Regions from separate parts of the Streptomyces diastaticus subsp. diastaticus genome, predicted to be linked through region 1. Evidence: riboswitches for the same ligand, from Rfam matches in the RefSeq annotation. Region 1 holds a riboswitch; each other region holds the start of a gene.
The links. A riboswitch is a leader RNA that binds a small molecule or an ion and turns the genes downstream of it on or off. The one in region 1 is predicted to bind cobalamin.
Positions count from the first base shown of each region.

Region 2: another riboswitch for cobalamin. It lies ahead of Sdia_RS30620 (GHMP family kinase ATP-binding protein); the one in region 1 lies ahead of Sdia_RS10015 (SCO2321 family membrane protein).
Region 3: another riboswitch for cobalamin. It lies ahead of Sdia_RS22240 (ABC transporter substrate-binding protein); the one in region 1 lies ahead of Sdia_RS10015 (SCO2321 family membrane protein).

Region 1 covers NZ_BLLN01000003.1:353,266-358,995, reverse strand. The annotation lists gene Sdia_RS10030 (prenyltransferase/squalene oxidase repeat-containing protein) at 1-102, opposite strand, end outside; gene Sdia_RS10025 (class I SAM-dependent methyltransferase) at 99-833, opposite strand; gene Sdia_RS10020 (glycosyltransferase family 4 protein) at 827-2,221, opposite strand; cobalamin riboswitch at 2,455-2,592, shown strand; gene Sdia_RS10015 (SCO2321 family membrane protein) at 2,701-3,936, shown strand; gene Sdia_RS10010 (SCO2322 family protein) at 3,933-4,643, shown strand; gene Sdia_RS10005 (CbiQ family ECF transporter T component) at 4,657-5,730, shown strand, end outside.
Region 2 covers NZ_BLLN01000003.1:2,139,075-2,144,804, forward strand. The annotation lists gene Sdia_RS17410 (cysteine synthase family protein) at 1-552, opposite strand, end outside; gene Sdia_RS17415 (hypothetical protein) at 549-881, opposite strand; gene Sdia_RS17420 (transposase family protein) at 997-1,752, shown strand; partial or broken gene Sdia_RS30620 (GHMP family kinase ATP-binding protein) at 1,926-2,342, opposite strand; cobalamin riboswitch at 2,566-2,717, opposite strand; gene Sdia_RS17430 (ferric reductase-like transmembrane domain-containing protein) at 3,017-3,931, shown strand; gene Sdia_RS17435 (hypothetical protein) at 4,096-4,440, shown strand; gene Sdia_RS17440 (PepSY-associated TM helix domain-containing protein) at 4,894-5,730, shown strand, end outside.
Region 3 covers NZ_BLLN01000005.1:1,072,208-1,077,937, forward strand. The annotation lists gene Sdia_RS22230 (MarR family winged helix-turn-helix transcriptional regulator) at 143-646, shown strand; gene Sdia_RS22235 (MMPL family transporter) at 986-3,112, shown strand; cobalamin riboswitch at 3,172-3,363, shown strand; gene Sdia_RS22240 (ABC transporter substrate-binding protein) at 3,423-4,475, shown strand; gene Sdia_RS22245 (FecCD family ABC transporter permease) at 4,472-5,530, shown strand; gene Sdia_RS22250 (ABC transporter ATP-binding protein) at 5,527-5,730, shown strand, end outside.

The DNA.
Region 1 (5,730 bases):
GTCGGCGCGCTGCACGGAGAGCAGGCCGGCGACGGTGGCGCGGGCCTGCTGCTCGGTGAGGACCCCGGGCAGGACCAGGTGCTCCGTCCGGGGCGACGTCACTTGGCGGCCGCCGTCGGGGTGTGCGGCTTGGTGGCGTAGGCGACGAAGCTCTTGCCGACGACCGGGTTGAGCAGTTGCTCGGCGACCCGCGTCAGGGCGGGCTTCTTCATGATGTCCCAGACCAGCAGCTTGTGGTACGCCCGCACCGGCAGCGCCTTGTCGTTGTCGACGCCGAAGGCGCACTTGAGCCACCAGTAGGGGCTGTGCAGGGCGTGCGCGTGGTGGGTGCCGTAGGGCTTGAGGCCCGCGCCGCGCATCTTGGCGATCAGTTCGTCGGCCTTGTAGATGCGGATGTGGCCGCCCTCGACCTCGTGGTACTCGTCCGAGAGAGCCCAGCAGATCTTCTCGGGTCCGTAGCGGGGCACGGTGACGGCGATGCGGCCGCCGGGCTTGAGCACGCGGACCATCTCGGCGAGGACGCCCTTGTCGTCGGGGATGTGCTCCATCACCTCGGAGATGATGACGACGTCGAAGGACTCGTCGGGGAAGGGCAGGTTGAGGGCGTCGCCCTCCATCGCGGTGGCGGTGGCTCCGGCGGGGGCCTCACCGGCCTCCTTCATCGCCGCGAACCAGGTGGCGACCTCGCGGATCTCCTCGGCGTTCTGGTCCAGCGCGACCACCTGCGCGCCGCGCCGGTAGCACTCGAAGGCGTGGCGGCCCGCGCCGCAGCCCAGATCGAGCACGCGGTCGCCTGCGGCGAGCGGGAAGCGGGTGAAGTCGACGGTCAGCACGTGGACCTGCTTTCGCGGTCGGGTCGGGCGGTGGTGGCCGGGGCGGCGGGGCGGCCCGGGCTCCCGGCGATGGCCTGGCGGTAGTGGGCGACCGTGCCGAGGGCGGCCTGGCGCCAGGTGAACTTGGCGAGGACGCGGGCGCGGCCCGCGGTGCCGAGGCGGCGGCGCAGCCCGGGGTCGGCGAGGAGCCTGCCGAGGGCGGTGGCGAGGGCTCCGGCGTCGCCGGGCGGCACGGCGAGGCAGGTGTCGCCGTCGGCCCCGGCGACCTCGGGGATGGCGCCGCCGGTGGTGGCGACCAGCGGGGTGCCGGTGGCCATGGCCTCGGCGGCGGGCAGCGAGAACCCCTCGTAGAGGGAGGGGACGCAGGCGATCTCGGCGGAGCGGATCAGGTCGACCAGTTCGGTGTCGCTGATGCCCTTGACGAACTCGATGGCGCCGGTCAGGCCGAACCGCTCGATGGCCTGGGCGACGGGCCCGTCCTCGGCGGGGCGTCCGACGACGACCAGGTGGGCGTCGGGGTTCTCGGTGCGGAGTTTGGCGAGCGCCTCCACCAGGTGGACGAGGCCCTTGAGCGGCACGTCGGCGCTGGAGGTGGTGACGATCCTGCCGGGCACCTCGGCGACGGACGGGTCGGGCGAGAAGAGGTCGGTGTCGGCACCGATGTGGACGACGTGGACCCGCTCGGGGCGGACGCCGAAATGGCCGACGATCTCCTGACGGGAGGTACCGGAGACGGTGAGCACCGAGGGCAGCTTCCGGGCGACACGTTTCTGCATCCGCGTGAAGCCGTACCAGCGGCGGACCGAGAGGCGGCGCGTGAAGGAGCCGGCGGCGGCCAGCTCCAGCTGCCGGTCGACGGTGATGGGGTGGTGCACGGTGGTGACGAGCGGGGCGCCGAGCGCGCGGGCACCGCCGAGCAGGCCGTAGCCGAGCGTCTGGTTGTCGTGGATCACGTCGAACCGCCCGGCGAGGGCCGCGAGGTGACGGCGGGCGCGCAGGCTGAAGGTGAGCGGCTCGGGGAAGCCGCCGGTCCACATGGTGGCGACCTCCAGCGCGTCCACCCAGTCGCGGTACTCGCCACGGCCCGGGGTGCGGAACGGGTCGGGCTGGCGGTAGAGGTCGAGGCTGGCCAGCTCGGTCAGCTCGACACCCTCGTCGAGGACGGGGTAGGGCTGGGCACCGATGACCTCGACGTGGTGGCCGAGGCGGGCCAGTTCGCGGGAGAGGTGGCGGACGTAGACACCCTGACCGCCGCAGAAGGGGTCGCCCTTGTAGGTGAGGAGGGCGATGCGCAGGGGCCGGCCCTCGTCCGCGGATCGATCGCCCGAGGCCGGTTCCGGGGCGGGTTCCTGTCGCGCGGGGTCCGCCTCCATGGCCTCAGCGGTCACTACCCGGCCCCCTTCTGCCAGCCCGACGTCCCGGGAGGTTACGCCGGGACTCCGATCCGCAACAAGTTCGGCGCGGTCGGTCTTGATCGTTCACGAAGCATCGAATCTACCGGCAGGTAGCCCGTTCAGGACCCCCGGAACAGGTGATTCGCACCACGGCCGGGACCGGGGCGCCGTACGGGCTCCCGGCCCCCGCGACCGCCCGGACGGCGGCCCCGGCCCACGGTCCGCCCGCACCGGTACAGTGACCGGGTCGTCGTCAGGACCGTGTGAGGGGAAGCCGGTGGGAATCCGGCGCTGACCCGCAGCCGTGAGCCGCCCGCCAGTCGGGCCGGCACAGCCGGAATGCCTCCTCGGACTCATGACCGGCTCACGCCGCCGGAGACCTCCGGCGGCCGGCACCGTCGAGGCATACGGAGCCGGAGCCCGGCGCTTGCGTGCGCCCGTGCCCGGCTTCCTTCAGGAGAGGGCTCCCACCCATGACCGTCCGTCGCAGCGCCCTGGCGCTCACCGCGCTGACCGCACTGACGGCGGCGTCGGCCGCCTTCGCTCCGGCCGCCGTCGCCGAGGACTCCCCCGCCCCGTCCGTCAAGAAGCTGCCCTCGGGCCTGTACGGCGACAGCGACCCGGCCTACGACGGCGTCTACCGCCAGTCCCTCGCGCTGCTCGCGCAGCACACCGCCGGGGTCGAGCCGGCCGCGAAGGCCGTCGACTGGCTGACCGGCCAGCAGTGTGAGGACGGTTCCTTCGCCCCGTTCCGCGCCGACCCGTCGTCCGACTGCGACGCGAAGACGCAGGTCGACACCAACCAGACGGCCACCGCCGTGCAGGCGCTCGCCGCGCTCGGCGGCCACGACGAGGCGGTCGGCAAGGCCGTCGACTGGCTGAAGGCGGCGCAGAACGACGACGGCGGCTGGGGGTACGTGCCCGGCGGCGACACCGACACCAACTCGACCTCGCTGGTGGTCGGCGCCCTCGCCGCCACCGGCACGAAGGCCGACACGGTCACCTCGAAGAAGGACAAGACCCCCGAGGACGCCCTGCTCGGCCTCAGCCTGAAGTGCGCCGACGGCGGGGCCTTCGCCTTCCAGCCGGAGAAGAACGGCGACCTCACCGCCAACGAGGACGCCACCGCCGCCGGAGTCCTCGGCGGCCTCGGCTCCTCCCTCGTCGTCACGGAGGGCGAGTCCGCCGCGCAGACCGCTTGCGAGAAGCCGGCCGACGCCCGCGCGGCCGCCGCCAACGGCGCCGCCCACCTCGCCGACGTCCTCAAGAAGGACGGCCACCTGACCTCCGCCATGCCGGGCGCCGAGGACCAGCCCGACACCGGCAACACCGCCGACGCGGTGACCGCGCTCCACGCGGCCGGGCTGACCGACGCCGCGAAGAAGCCGCTGGCCTGGCTGGAGAAGAACGGCCCGGCCTGGGCGAAGCAGTCCGGCCCGTCCGCCTGGGCCCAGCTCGTCCTGACCGCCCACGCCACCGGCACCGACCCTCGCTCCTTCGGCGGAACCGACCTGGTCGCCGGGTTGAACGCCACCGGCCCCGCGCCGAAGTCCGCGGAGGACACGCCCAGTGCCGAGGACTCCGCGAAGCAGGCGGCGGACGAGGACGGCCCGCAGATCAGCGTCTGGTGGATCGTCGGGGTCGGCCTGCTCGTCGGCGCGGGCGTCGGCCTGATGATCAGCCTGCGCAACAAGTCCGGCCGCAAGTGACCCCCGGCCTCGCCGCGTCCCGCCCCGCCCGCCGCACCCTGCGGGCGGGGTTCGCGCTGCTCCTCGGCCTGCTGGCGGCCGTGCTCCTGGCGGCACCCGCGCAGGCCGCCGGGTACCGGTACTGGTCGTTCTGGGAGCGCGAGGGCTCCACGTGGAGCTACGCCACCCAGGGACCGGCCCAGCTCCGCCCGGACGACGGCTCGGTGCAAGGGTTCCGGTTCGCGGTGAGCGCGGAGGCGGACGACTCCGCCGCGCCCCGCTCGAAGGCGGCCTTCGCCAAGATCTGCGAGGACACCGACGAGCGCGCGGGGCGCAAGCGGATCGCGCTCGTCCTCGACTTCGGCACCGCTGCCGACGCCCCCGGGGGCGAGCGCCCGCCGAAGCCCCGTACCGCCTGTGCCAGCGTGGAGGAGGACGCCAGTACCGCCGACGCGCTGGCGGCCGTCGCCCCGCCGCTGCGGTACGACTCCTCGGCGATGCTCTGCGCCATCGACGGCTACCCGGCGGCCGGGTGCGGCGAGCAGGTCCCGGGGGCGGGCAAGCCGTCCGCCGAGGCGTCCTCCGACGCCTCCCCCGGAACCGAGGAGGCGGACTCCGGTTCCGCTCCGGGTGGGGGCGGTCCTTCGGCCGGGCTCCTCGTCGGGGGCGGTGCGGTGGCCGTGCTGGGCGTGGCGGCCTTCTGGCAGTCCCGCCGCCGGCGCGGCTGAGCGGCTGGTCACGATGGCGCACGGCCCTCTTCAGCAGGCCCGCCGGCTACGCCCGGCACTGCTCGCCCCGCTCGCGACGCGCTCCAACGCGCTGCACGCCGGGGCGTGGTGGCTGTGGGCGCTGGGGCTGGCCGCGGCGGCCTCGCGGACCCGCAACCCGCTGCTGCTGGCCCTGCTGATCGGCGTCGCCGGGTACGTGGTCGCGGCGCGCCGCACCAGCTCGCCGTGGGCGCGCAGCTACGGCGCCTTCGTCAAGCTCGGCCTGGTGATCATCGCCATCAGGCTGCTCTTCGCCATGGTCCTGGGCTCACCGGTGCCGGGCACCCACGTGCTGTTCACCCTGCCCGAGGTACCGCTGCCGGAGTGGGCGCGCGGGGTGCGGCTCGGCGGCAGGGTGACCGCCGAGGGGCTGCTGTTCGCGCTGTACGACGCGTTGCGGCTGGCGACCCTGCTCATCTGCGTCGGTGCGGCCAACGCGCTGGCCAGCCCGGCGCGGTTGCTGAAGTCCCTGCCGGGCGCGCTGTACGAGGCGGGCGTCGCCGTGGTGGTCGCCATGACCTTCGCCCCGAACCTGGTCGCCGACGTCCGCCGGCTGCGCGCGGCCCGGCGGCTGCGCGGCCGGCCGGACCGGGGACTGCGCGGCCTGTTCCAGGTCGGGCTGCCCGTCCTGGAGGGGGCGCTGGAGCGGTCGGTCGCGCTGGCCGCCGCGATGGACGCGCGCGGGTACGGCCGGACCGCCGCCGTCCCGTCCGCCGTCCGGCGCACCACCGCCGTACTGACCGTGGGCGGCCTGATCGGCGTCTGCCTCGGCACGTACGGACTCCTCGCCGACCAGGGCGGCGGGTTCGGCGTCCCGGTGCTGGCGCTCGGGCTGGCGGCGGCACTGGCCGGGCTGTGGCTCGGCGGGCGGCGGAGCGTGCGCAGCCGGTACCGGCCGGACCGGTGGGGGGTGCGTGCCTGGGTGGTCGCCGGTTCGGGAGTGGCGGTCGCCGCGCTCCTCGTCCGGCTCGGCTCGCTGGCGCCGGAGCAGCTCGACCCGCCGACGGTGCCGCTGGCCGCCCCGGAGCTGCCCCTGTGGCCTGCGGCG
Region 2 (5,730 bases), 1.8 Mb from region 1:
GTCCTGGGTGCGGAGCCGCTCGGCCAGCCCGCCGGTCGACGCGCCCGAGCCGACGCCGCCGACGAGGGTGAGCGGGCGCCCCGGAAGTTCTTCCGCTATGCGGTCGGCGACCTCCTGGTATCCGAGGTAGTGGATGGCGTCGTGGTACTGGCGCATCCAATGGCGGTCGGGGTGGCGGTCCAGGATCTCCTTCACCCGTCGTACGCGCAGTTCCTGGTCGAGCTTGAGATCGCTGGAAGGGCGTACCTGCTCCACCTCCGCGCCGAGTACCTCCAGTTGAGCCAAAGTCGTCGCGTCGACCGTGGTGGAGGCCACGATGCGACACCGCATCCCGTAGCGGTGGCAGGCGAGGGCCAGCGCGTAGGCGTAGATGCCGCTGGAGCTGTCCATCAGGGTCTGTCCGGGCCGGACCACACCCTCGTCCAGCAGGTGACGCACGGCTCCCAGGGCGGAGTAGATCTTCATCGACTCGAATCGGAGCAGTACGAGTCCGTGGTCGAGGCGCACCAGGTCCGGCGCCTTCAGGGCGTCGGCGACATGGGGGTGGATCACCTGAATCCTCCTTGGGCGAAAGAGCACTGATGGCCCAGCGACGCGAAGAACGCCGTCAGGTCCGAGCGGGTGCGGCCGGAGAAGGGGCGGCAGAAGAGGTATCCGACCAGGCAGCCGGTGTGGGCGACGAAGACGCCGTCGGCTCCGAAACGTCCCTGGTGAGCGAGGACCGTTTCGAAGGTCTCTTTGGGCAGTACCTCTTGGGAGAGCGCCGCGCTCTGCGTCGAGGCGCGGGCGACGGCCACGGGGTCGCGAGCGGAGAAGCCGTCGAGCAGACCGGTGAGAGCCTGTCCGTACGCGTCCGGCCTTCGGCGGTAGAACTGCTGCAATGAGCCCTTTCCAACCTGACGATGTGGGCCGGTGGTTGGCGGGTTATGCGAAGCGGTGAAGCTCCTGGTAGACGGGTTCACGACCAAGATCACCCGTGCCGACCAGGAGCTTCGCGTGCTTGTCTACCCATCGGCGATCGACCTGTCCAGTGACCATCTGCGCCACCTCGCCGGACGCCTGGCTGCGCGCCGTCGTGAGATCGGCACCCGGTGGCGGCGCATCACGCCGGGCCGCCAGGCCCTTCTGGTTCTGGCGCATCTGCGCTGCGGTGACACCTACGCCCAGCTTGCCGCCGGGTTCGGCATCGGGGTCGCAACGGTTTACCGCTATGTCCGCGAGGCGATAGAAGTCCTGGCCACGCTCGCTCCCAGCCTGGCCCAGGTCATGCGGACCGCGAGCCGCCTGGCCTTTGTGATCCTCGACGGCACCCTGCTGCCGATCGACCGAATCGCCGCCGACACCCGGTACTACTCCGGCAAACACAAACGTCACGGCATGAACGTCCAGGTTCTCACCGACCCGTTCGGCCGCCTGCTGTGGGCTTCGCCCGCGCTGCCCGGCTCCACCCACGACCTGACTGCGGCCCGCACTCACGGGATCATCGAAGCTCTCGCCGCTGCCGAACTCAAGTGCTGGGCGGACAAGGCATACCAAGGTGCCGGCTGCCCGGTCCGGGTGCCCTTCCGTGGCCGTCGCCTCAAGCGGTGGCAGCGCCGGCACAACAGCACGCACGCCAAGATCCGCTGCCTCGGCGAGCAGGCCATGGCCACCCTGAAGGGCTGGCGACTGCTACGGAAGCTCCGCTGCAGCACGAACCGGATCACCGACGTGGTGAAGGCCGTTCTCGTCCTGCACCACGCGACAGCGTGAGGTGGGAAAACCCTCAATGTCCTCGTGACCGCTTCGGTGTCCACCACGCCCGGCTCAGTGATGTACGCGGTGTGGAAACGCAGTGCGGTGCCCAGGCGCCGCACTATCCGGTGCCGGTTGCTCAGGTGGAGGGCGAACTCGTCGAGGAAGACGCTGTCGGCACGCTCGATCGACGAGAGGACGCGTAGCACCGTGTCCAGGTCGTAGGGGATGCCGAGGTAGGTGTGGAGGCAGCGCAGCGTGGCCACGATGTCAGCGGTCGAACTTGCCATCCCCACACCGACACGGAGCTCGGACTGATGGCTCCAGGTCCCCGACGGCGGCGCCAGGCCGTGGTGGTCCAGGAACAGGCGAGCGGCCTCGGCCGCCTTCGGGCGGAGCCCGGCCCTCTTCTGCGGGGCGGCGCCCGGGGTGAAGCCCACTCGGGCGGTCAGACCGTGTACCGGAAAAGAGACCAGGGCGATGTCGGAGTCGTCGCCGGAAGGCAGGGGGCCTTGGTACAGCTCGCCCAGGGTCCCATGGCACGCTCCCCAGACCGTCGGCGAGCGCGGAGCGTGGTTCTCAAGGACCTCCGGTAAGGAGTTCAGCACCGTCGGCCCCCCTCTGGCCGACGGGCCACGGCGGGGTCTTCGGTCGGGGAGAAGTGGCGGAAAAGGGACACGGGCTCGCTCTCCTTCCGACGCCGTGCACCAGACACGGGCGAGGAGGAGGACAGGTCGCGGCGCGCTCGCCGCGAAGGCGCCGTGACCGTCGACCCGGTCCTCGAGGTCGCAGTGGTCGGACCCGCCAGACAACTTCGGGCGGGTGCGGCCGGCAGGTGACCGGGCTTGCGGGAAGTGCCACGGCGCCTCGGTCTGGCTGGAGGCCAGGTGCGTGGCGTCGGAGTTCGGGGGTTCTCGCACACCGTTGCGGGACAGCCCCGGATTTCCACCGGGTTCCCTCTTACGCCGTACCAGTGCGGTCACTTGGTACGGAGCGATTGCAGCGTCAGCGTAGACGCGGTGCCTCCGATGCGACAGGGGGCGGTTCAGCGGTGTCCTGATGTGAGTGGTGGGGGAGGGAGGAGCGGTACGGAAGTACACACGTGAGACAGCAGTGTTGATCTGTGGCCGGAAAACGACTGCGTCCGACTGGCCTGTCCCGTCACACTGGGCCCCACGACCTCACCGAGCGCTCGGTGACCGACCCTGGAGGCTTCGCCTTGTCGCCAGAAACGGCTTCCCAGGACGAGACGGAGAGAGGCTCCGGTAAGAACCGGGGCCGTGTGGGAGGGCGCGTCACCCTTCGCGGTGATCTTCGCCTCGCCGTGCCGGACGCCGCCGCCGCGGTCGGGGTCACCGCCGCCGTCTTCGTCTTCCTGTACGTCCGGATGGAGTCCGGTACCTCCGCGACAGTCGCGGTCATGCCCTTCATGGACGACGCCCGCACGTACTGGATCTACCTGCTCAGTCAGGCGTTCGGCTGGTCCGCCCTGTTGTGGGCGTGGGGGACGGTGATGATCGGTCTGCTGGTCTCCGGTACCAGGCCTGAAGCGCTGCGCGTCTCGCCGCAGACCCTGGAGCGCTGGCACCGCACGACCAGCCTCACCACGATGGCGCTGATGCTGGCGCACGCCCTCATGTTCGCCGCGGAACTGGTCCGGTACGAGGCGCAGCTCGGCTGGGCCGAACGACTGTGGGCAGCCTTCGCTGACTCCTTCGTCCCCGGCTGGTACGACTCGGGAACAGGCCAGATCGCCATCCCCATCGGGCAGGCCGCTCTCTACCTGGCCGTGCCGCTGGGGCTGCTCTTCTACGTGCGCCACCGCATCGGAGCGAGGACCTGGCGGGTTTTGCACCGCTTCGTGATCGTCGTCTACGTGCTCAGCGTCTGGCACACGCTGCTGTACGGCACCAACGTCTGGTACGGCGAGTGGCCACGCACCGTGCTCTGGCTGCTCCAGATTCCTGTCGCCGTCCTGCTGCTGGCGAGGCTGGTCGGGCCGGCGCGACGGAGTGAACGGCTGGGCAAACCGGAGTCGGTCCGCCGGCTTTCGGGGTGGACCTTGCGAGCCGCGGGCCGCGTCGTCGTGGCAGGTGTAGCGGTGGCTCTGCTCGTCGTGGCGCTCTCGGGACGGGACGGGGGGCGCGAGCGGCCAGTGGAGCCGCCCTCCACCAGTCCGCATCCGCACCACAGCTGACGGTCCCGGAGGTGGACGACGACCGCCGTCGTGCCGGCGGTCGTACGGTTCAGTCCCTGCTCCGGTTCCCAGGTGTGCGGCTCGCGACAACCTTGAGGACAAAGCGGCATATGACGGGTTCGCATCGATGCGGAACGAGCCCTTCCCCGTCACCATGGCGGACTGTGAGCCACACCGAGAGCCTCGTGCGTGCCGTGCGGGCCCTCCTTTTCGCGCTGGTGTGCGTGAGCCTCGCGGGGAGCGGCCACGCGCTCTCCTCCGCGCATGCGGTCTCCCCGGAGGTGCTGGTCGCGGCGTTCTGGTCGATCGTCGTGGCCGCGTGGTTCGCCGCCGGACGGGCCCGCGGACCCCTCGCCATCTGCGCGGGGACGCTCGGCACCCAACTTCTGCTGCACGCGGCTTTCAGCTGGGCCCACACCGTTCCTGAACCGGGCTCGTCCTCTCACGCGTACCCAGGTGCGCACATGGGAGGGGCCGGGATGCCGGACGCGGCGAACCCCTTCGCCTGAAACACGCTGGCGACCGGTGACACTTCTTCCATGACGGCCGCCCACCTTCTCGCGGCCCTGGGCTGCGCCTGGTGGCTGTCCCACGGAGAGCGGGCGCTGACGCAGCTGGCCCACGTGGCGAGCGCGGAGTTCGTCCGGACCTTCCGCATGCCGCTTCCGGGGCCCTTGGTGGTTGTCCGGCCGCGTAGCTTCCCGGCTCCCCGGTCCGCTCCCGCAGCCGGTCACCTCGTACTCGGGCACGTGGTCACGCGGCGCGGTCCACCGGTCGGCTCCCGCCGCCCCGCAGACGCTTTCGACCGCGTTCCGGAGGCCGACCTCGCACCGACCCCGCCGCGTCTCGTCCATCCCTGACCCAGGGGGGCCGGGCGAACCGGCTCCACCCCGGCACCCGCCACCGCGCGGGCAGCCAGTGTGCTCCCACACCGGCGTGCCGCCCCCCCCCAGGGATACGACATCACTGACACCACCGGCGTCCCGGACGCCCGCCCCGCCCCACCGAAAGCCGTGGCCGAGCACGTAGCGCAGAAACCCCCGGGGACGAGTGCCTGGTCCGCGATGCGGCCCCTGGTACTGCGCCTGCACTTCTTCGCCGGCCTGCTGGTAGCTCCGTTCCTCCTGGTCACAGCCTTGAGCGGAATGCTCTACGCGCTGTCGATCCCAGGTGAGAAGCTCGTCTACCGGCACGAGTTGAGCGTCTCCGCACCCGAGAACGGCACGCGTCTGCCGTTGGAACAGCAGGTGGAGGCAGCGCGGGCAGCGCACCCTGAGCTCGAGGTCACGTCGGTCTGGGCTCCCGCCGAGGCCGAGGACACCACCCGGGTGCTCTTCGCGGACCCGTCGCTGGGGGCTTCCAAGTCCCAGGCGGTCTTCGTCGACCCCTACACCGCGGAGGTCCGCGGGGAACTGGTCCAGTACGGCAGCTCCGGCGCGCTCCCGCTGCGCACCTGGATATCCGAGTTCCACCGCCACCTGCACCTGGGCGAACCCGGGCGGATCTACAGCGAACTGGCCGCGAGCTGGCTCTGGGTGGTCGTCCTCGGAGGCGTCATGCTCTGGATCGGGCGCCGGCGCGGCAGGCCGGGCGCACGCGGTTTCCTCCTGCCGCGCCGAGGAATGGACAAGGGCCGTTCCCGCACCTTGAACCGGCACGCTGTCCTCGGTGTCTGGGCCGCGGTGGGGCTGATCATGATCTCTGCCACGGGGCTGACCTGGTCCACGTACGCCGGTGCCCGGATCGGCGCGGTGCAGGACGGCCTGGGCAGCGCGACGCCTGTGCTCGGTGCCGAGTTC
Region 3 (5,730 bases), on a different contig from region 1:
ACGGCCGGGTCCGCGCCGCCCGCGGCGGCGTCGGGGTCCGCCGCACCCACCGTCTCGCGCCGCTCCCTCTTCCGCGCGTCCCGGCCGCGCGGATGCGGCGGGGGCGGACGAGGCGCCGGCGGGGCGCCGATAGGCTGGCGGCGTGGCCGGGACAGACGAGGAGACGGGCCGGGCGGGCCCGGCGGACGGCGGGGCGGGCCTCCAGGCGCTCGCGGTCGAGCTGCGCCGCATGCACGGCGAGGTCAACCGGCTGGCGCACGCCTTCGCCGCCGGGCAGGGCCTGCACGCCACCGACGTGCAGGCGCTCGGCGCCATCCTCGACGCGCCCGAGCCGATGACGCCGGGCAGGCTGCGCGAGCGGCTGGGCCTGACCTCGGGTGCGGTCACCGCCTGCCTGGACCGGCTGGAGCGCGCCGGGCACATCCGCCGCACCCGGGACACCCGCGACCGGCGGGTCGTGCACCTGCACTACGCGGAAGGCGGCAAGGCGCTGGCGCGTGCGCACTTCCAGCCGCTCGCCTCGGCCGCCGCCGCGGCCAGGGCGCGCCTGACGCAGGAGGAGGCGGAGGCGGCGCTGCGCTTCCTGGCCGCGATGAACGAGGAGTTCGCCCGGCTCCGCGGGCCGGAGCGGCGCCCGGGCAGCTGAGTCCCGGCAGGCCCGGCACACCGCGGGAACCGCGCCCGTGGCGCCGGCGTCGCTCCCGGACCGCCACCGGACGACGCGAATTCTCCGTCCCCGGCGCATCCGGCGGCCGCGCTCACCCGGAAGAGTGAAATGCGGCTCTGGCCGTGCTCGGTGGTGGCGTACCCCTTGTGCGCCCCGGAGGCCGGAGGTGCGTAGCATCACCCCGAGAGTCTCTCAATCATTGAGATAGTCACTGATCGAGCTTTCTCCGGGTACGGGCGCCGTCGAGGCGTGCCCGTACCGGTCCGCCGTCCGTCCGCCCCGTTCCCGCACCGTCCGCGTCACCGTCCCAGGAGTGCGATGTCCAGCGCCACCCGCAAGGGCCGAACCGCCCGAATCCTCATCCCCCTCGTCCTGCTGATCGCCTGGCTCGGCGTCGGCGGCACCCTCGGCCCGTACGCCGGGAAGCTCGGCGAGGTCGCCACCAACGACCGGGCCGCCTTCCTGCCGCAGAGCGCGGAGTCGACGAAGGTCTCCGAGGAGCAGAAGGCCTTCTCCGCCGACGAGGCACTGCCCGCCCTCGTCGTCTGGACCTCGAAGGACGGCGGGCGGCTGCCGGCCGGCGCCCGCGAGGCCGCCACCGGCACGCTCGCCTCCCTCGCCGACGCAGGCTTCACCGCCGGGCGCCCCTCCCCCGCCCTCGCCTCGAAGGACGGCCGGGCGCTCGAAGGAGTCGTCCCGCTCCGCACCGACCTGGACGAGCTCCAGCCGGTGCTGGACGACATCAAGGAGGCCGCCGGGAAGGTGCCGGGCACCGAGGTGGCCGTCGCCGGACCCGCCGCCAGCCAGGCCGACCTCTCCGACGCCTTCGCCGGGATCGACGGCCTGCTGCTGGGGGTCGCGCTGATCGCGGTACTGCTGATCCTGCTGGTGGTCTACCGCAGCGTGCTGCTGCCGCTCGTCATCATCTTCGGCGCGGTCCTCGCCCTCGGACTCGCCTGCGCGGTGGTGTACGCCCTGGCCGAGCGGGACGTGGTCCGGGTCGACGGGCAGGTGCAGGGCATCCTGTCGATCCTGGTGATCGGTGCCGCCACCGACTACGCGCTGCTGCTCACCGCCCGGTTCCGGGAGGAACTGAGCCTGCACGGCGACCGGTTCACCGCGATGCGGCTGGCCTGGCGGCAGTCGTTCGGACCGATCACCGCCAGCGCCGCCACCGTCGCGCTCGGCCTGCTGGCACTTCTCCTCAGCGACCTCACCAACAACCGGGCCCTCGGACCCGTCGGGGCCATCGGCATCGTCTGCTCGGTCCTCAGCGCGCTCACCTTCCTGCCCGCCGCTCTGGTCCTGCTCGGCCGGGCCGCCTACTGGCCGGCCCGGCCCAAGGTCACCGGCACCGGTGGCAGCCACCGTCTGTGGCAGCGGGTCGCCGACCGGGTCGACAGGACGCCGCGCAAGGTCTGGGCGATCACCCTGGCCGCCCTCGTGGCGTGCGCGGCCTTCGCCCCGACGCTGAGCAGCCGGGGCGTCCCGCTCGACGAGATCTTCGTCAACGACGCACCGTCGGTCTCCGCCCAGGAGACGCTGAGCCGTCACTTCCCGGGCGGCGCCGGCAACCCGGCCGTCGTCATCGCCGACGCCGGCCGGGTGGACGAGGTGGTCGCGGCCGCCGAGAAGACCGAGGGCGTCGCCTCGGTCGCCCCGGTCACCGAGTCGGGACGGCCCGGCGGCGGCGAACCGCGCGTCGTGGACGGCCGGGTGCGGATCGACGCCACCCTCCAGGACGGCGCGGACAGCGACGCCGCCAAGGAGACCGTGGCCCGGCTGCGGACCGCCGTACACGCGGTGGACGGCGCCGACGCGGTGGTCGGCGGCTACACCGCGCAGCAGTACGACACCCAGCGCACCGCCGAGGCCGACCGGAACCTGATCATGCCGGTGGTGCTGGCCATCATCCTCGTCATCCTGATCGCGCTGCTCCGCTCGCTGGTGACGCCGCTGCTGCTGGTGCTCACCGTGGCACTGAACTTCGCCGCCACCCTCGGCATCGCCTCGCTGGTCTTCACCCACGTCTTCGGCTTCACCGGGACGGACGCCTCCGTCCCGCTCTACGGATTCGTCTTCCTGGTCGCCCTCGGCGTCGACTACAACATCTTCCTGATGTCCCGGGTCCGCGAGGAGACCGCGCTGCACGGCACCCGCGAGGGCGTACGGCGGGGCCTGACCACCACCGGCGGAGTCATCACCTCGGCCGGTGTGGTCCTGGCGGCCACCTTCGCGGCCCTCGGGGTGATCCCGCTGGCCTTCCTCGTCCAGATCGCCTTCATCGTCGCCTTCGGCGTGCTGCTCGACACCCTGGTCGTGCGCTCCCTGCTGGTCCCCGCCCTGGTCCGCGACATCGGCCCCGCCTCCTGGTGGCCGGGCGCGCTCAGCCGCCGGGCCGAGCCGGCGCGGGACGCCACCGAGGACGACCGCACCCCGGCATGACCGCAGGCCGTACGGGCACGGCGGGCCTCCCCCCACCCCAGGGACCGGGAGGCCCGCCGTGCTAGCTTTCGCACGCCAGTCGTACCCGCGCATCTCGATGCGAACGGGTCAGGGAATCCGGTGCGAACCCGGAACTGACGCGCAGCGGTGAGGGCGACGGGCGGCGCAGTACGCCACTGGGGCATCCCCCGGGAAGGCGCGCCGTCCGCACGACCCCGAGTCCGAAGACCTGCTGGCCCTCCGCCCCTTCGGGCGGGGTTCCTGTACGCCAGGCTTCGCGACCGAGCCTCGACACGAAAGCCGTACCCCCGTGCTTGTTGCGCCCTTCCGCCGGATCTCCCTCGCCGCCTCCTGCACCGCCCTCGGCCTGCTGCTCACCGCCTGCGGGGGCCAGGGCTCCGAACCCGCCGCCGAGGCGAAGGAGGCCGGGGCGGCCACGCTGGAGAACTGCGGCCGCACCGTGACCGTCGAGCAGCCGCCGCGGCGAGCCGTCTCGCTCAACCAGGACTCCACCGAGATCCTGCTCTCGCTCGGTCTCGCCGACCGGATGGCGGGCACCGCTACCTGGACCGACCCGGTCCTGCCGCACCTGGCGAAGGACAACGCCAAGGTCAAGCGGCTCGCCGACAACAACCCCTCGTTCGAGAAGGTCCTCGACGAGGAACCGGACTTCGTCACCGCCTCCTTCGAGTCGACCCTCGGCAAGGGCGGCGTCGCCACCCGCGAGGCGTTCGAGGACCTCGGTGTGGGCACCTACGTCTCGCCCGCCGACTGCGCCAAGACCAACTCCGGTGACGGGGACGGCGCGCGGACCGATCCGCTCTCCCTGGCCGACATCCACGGCGAGGTCACCGACCTGGCGAAGGTCTTCGGCGTCGAGGAACGTGGTGAGAAGCTCGTCGCCGACCTCGGCCGGCGGGCCCGGAAGGCCACTGACGGGCTGAGCACCAGGAAGGCTCCCGAGGACGAACGGCCCACCCTCCTCTACTGGTTCGCCAACGCCGAGGCGCCGTACATGGGCGGCTGCTGCGGTGCGCCCGGCATCATCACCGAGGCCGTCGGCGGGAAGAACGTCTTCGACGACACCAAGGACGAGTGGCCGCAGATCAACTGGGAGACCGTCGCCGACCGCGACCCCGACGTGCTGGTCATCGGCGACCTCACCCGCAAGTCGCAGACGGCGGAGAGCGCCGCCAGGAAGATCGCCTTCCTGGAGTCCCACCCGGCCACTCGCACCATGACGGCGGTGAAGAGGAAGCGGTACGTACAGGTGAGCGGGGCGGCGCTGAACCCCTCGATCCGCACCGTCGACGGCATCGAGGAAGTCGCCGCCAAGCTGCGTGAGTTCGGGCTGGCGAAGTGACCGTCACCGCCGCGCGCCCCGGCACGGGGCCCGGGCGGGCGCGGCGGCCGGGGGCGTGGACGCTCGGTCTGTCGGCTCTCGTCCTGCTGCTGGCCTCCGTCTCGGTCGCCATCACCATCGGTCCCGCCCGCGTCTCCGTCCCCGACGTGTGGGCCGTCGTCGCCTCCCGCCTCGGCGGCCGGGAGAGCGGGCTGACGCCCATCCGTGAGGGCATCGTCTGGGAACTGCGCTTGCCGCGTACCGTGCTGGCCGCCGTCTGCGGGGCCGGGCTCGCGCTCTGCGGCGTGGTCATGCAGTCGCTGCTGCGCAACCCGCTGGCCGACCCGTTCGTCCTCGGCGTCTCCTCCGGCGCCTCCACCGGCGCGGTCGCCGTGGTCGTCCTCGGGCTCGGCGGCGGCGCGCTGTCGGTCTCCACCGGCGCCTTCGTCGGCGCCCTCGTCTCCTTCGGTCTCGTGCTGCTGCTCAGCCACAGCCTCGGCGGCACCACCGACCGGGTGGTGCTCTCCGGAGTGGCGGGTATGCAGCTCTTCTCCGCGCTCACCTCGTTCGTCGTGATGTTCGCCGCCGACGCCGAACAGACCCGGGGCATCCTCTTCTGGCTGCTCGGCAGCCTCTCCGGCGCCACCTGGACCGACGTCTGGGCCTGCCTGGCCGTGCTGGCGGCGGCGCTGGTGGTGTGCGGGGCACGGGCCAACCAGCTCGACGCCTTCGCCTTCGGAACGGAGAGCGCCGCCTCCCTCGGCGTCCCGGTGGCGCGGACCCGGCTGGTCCTGCTGACCGTCACCGCGCTGCTCACCGCCGCGCTGGTCAGCGCCGCCGGAGCGATCGGTTTCGTCGGGCTGGTGCTGCCGCACGCCGCCCGCGCCCTGACCGGCACCCTGCACGGGCGGCTGCTGCCGGTGGCGGCGCTGAGCGGCGCCGTCTTCCTGGTCTGGGTGGACACCCTGGCCAGGACCGTGCTGGCGCCGCAGGAGATCCCGGTCGGCGTGGTCACCTCGCTGATCGGCGTGCCCGCCTTCGTCCTCATCATGTACCGCACCCGGAGGCCCGCGTGACCGGCCGTGCCACCTGCCCGGCCGGCCGGCCGGCGCTCCGCGCGGAACGGGTCTCGCGGTCGGCGGGCGGGCGGCTCATCCTGGACGGCGTCACGCTCCAGGCGCGCGCCGCAAGCACGGTCGGGCTCATCGGGCCCAACGGCTCCGGCAAGTCGACCCTGCTGCGGCTGCTGGCAGGGCTGCTGGCGCCGTCCGCCGGC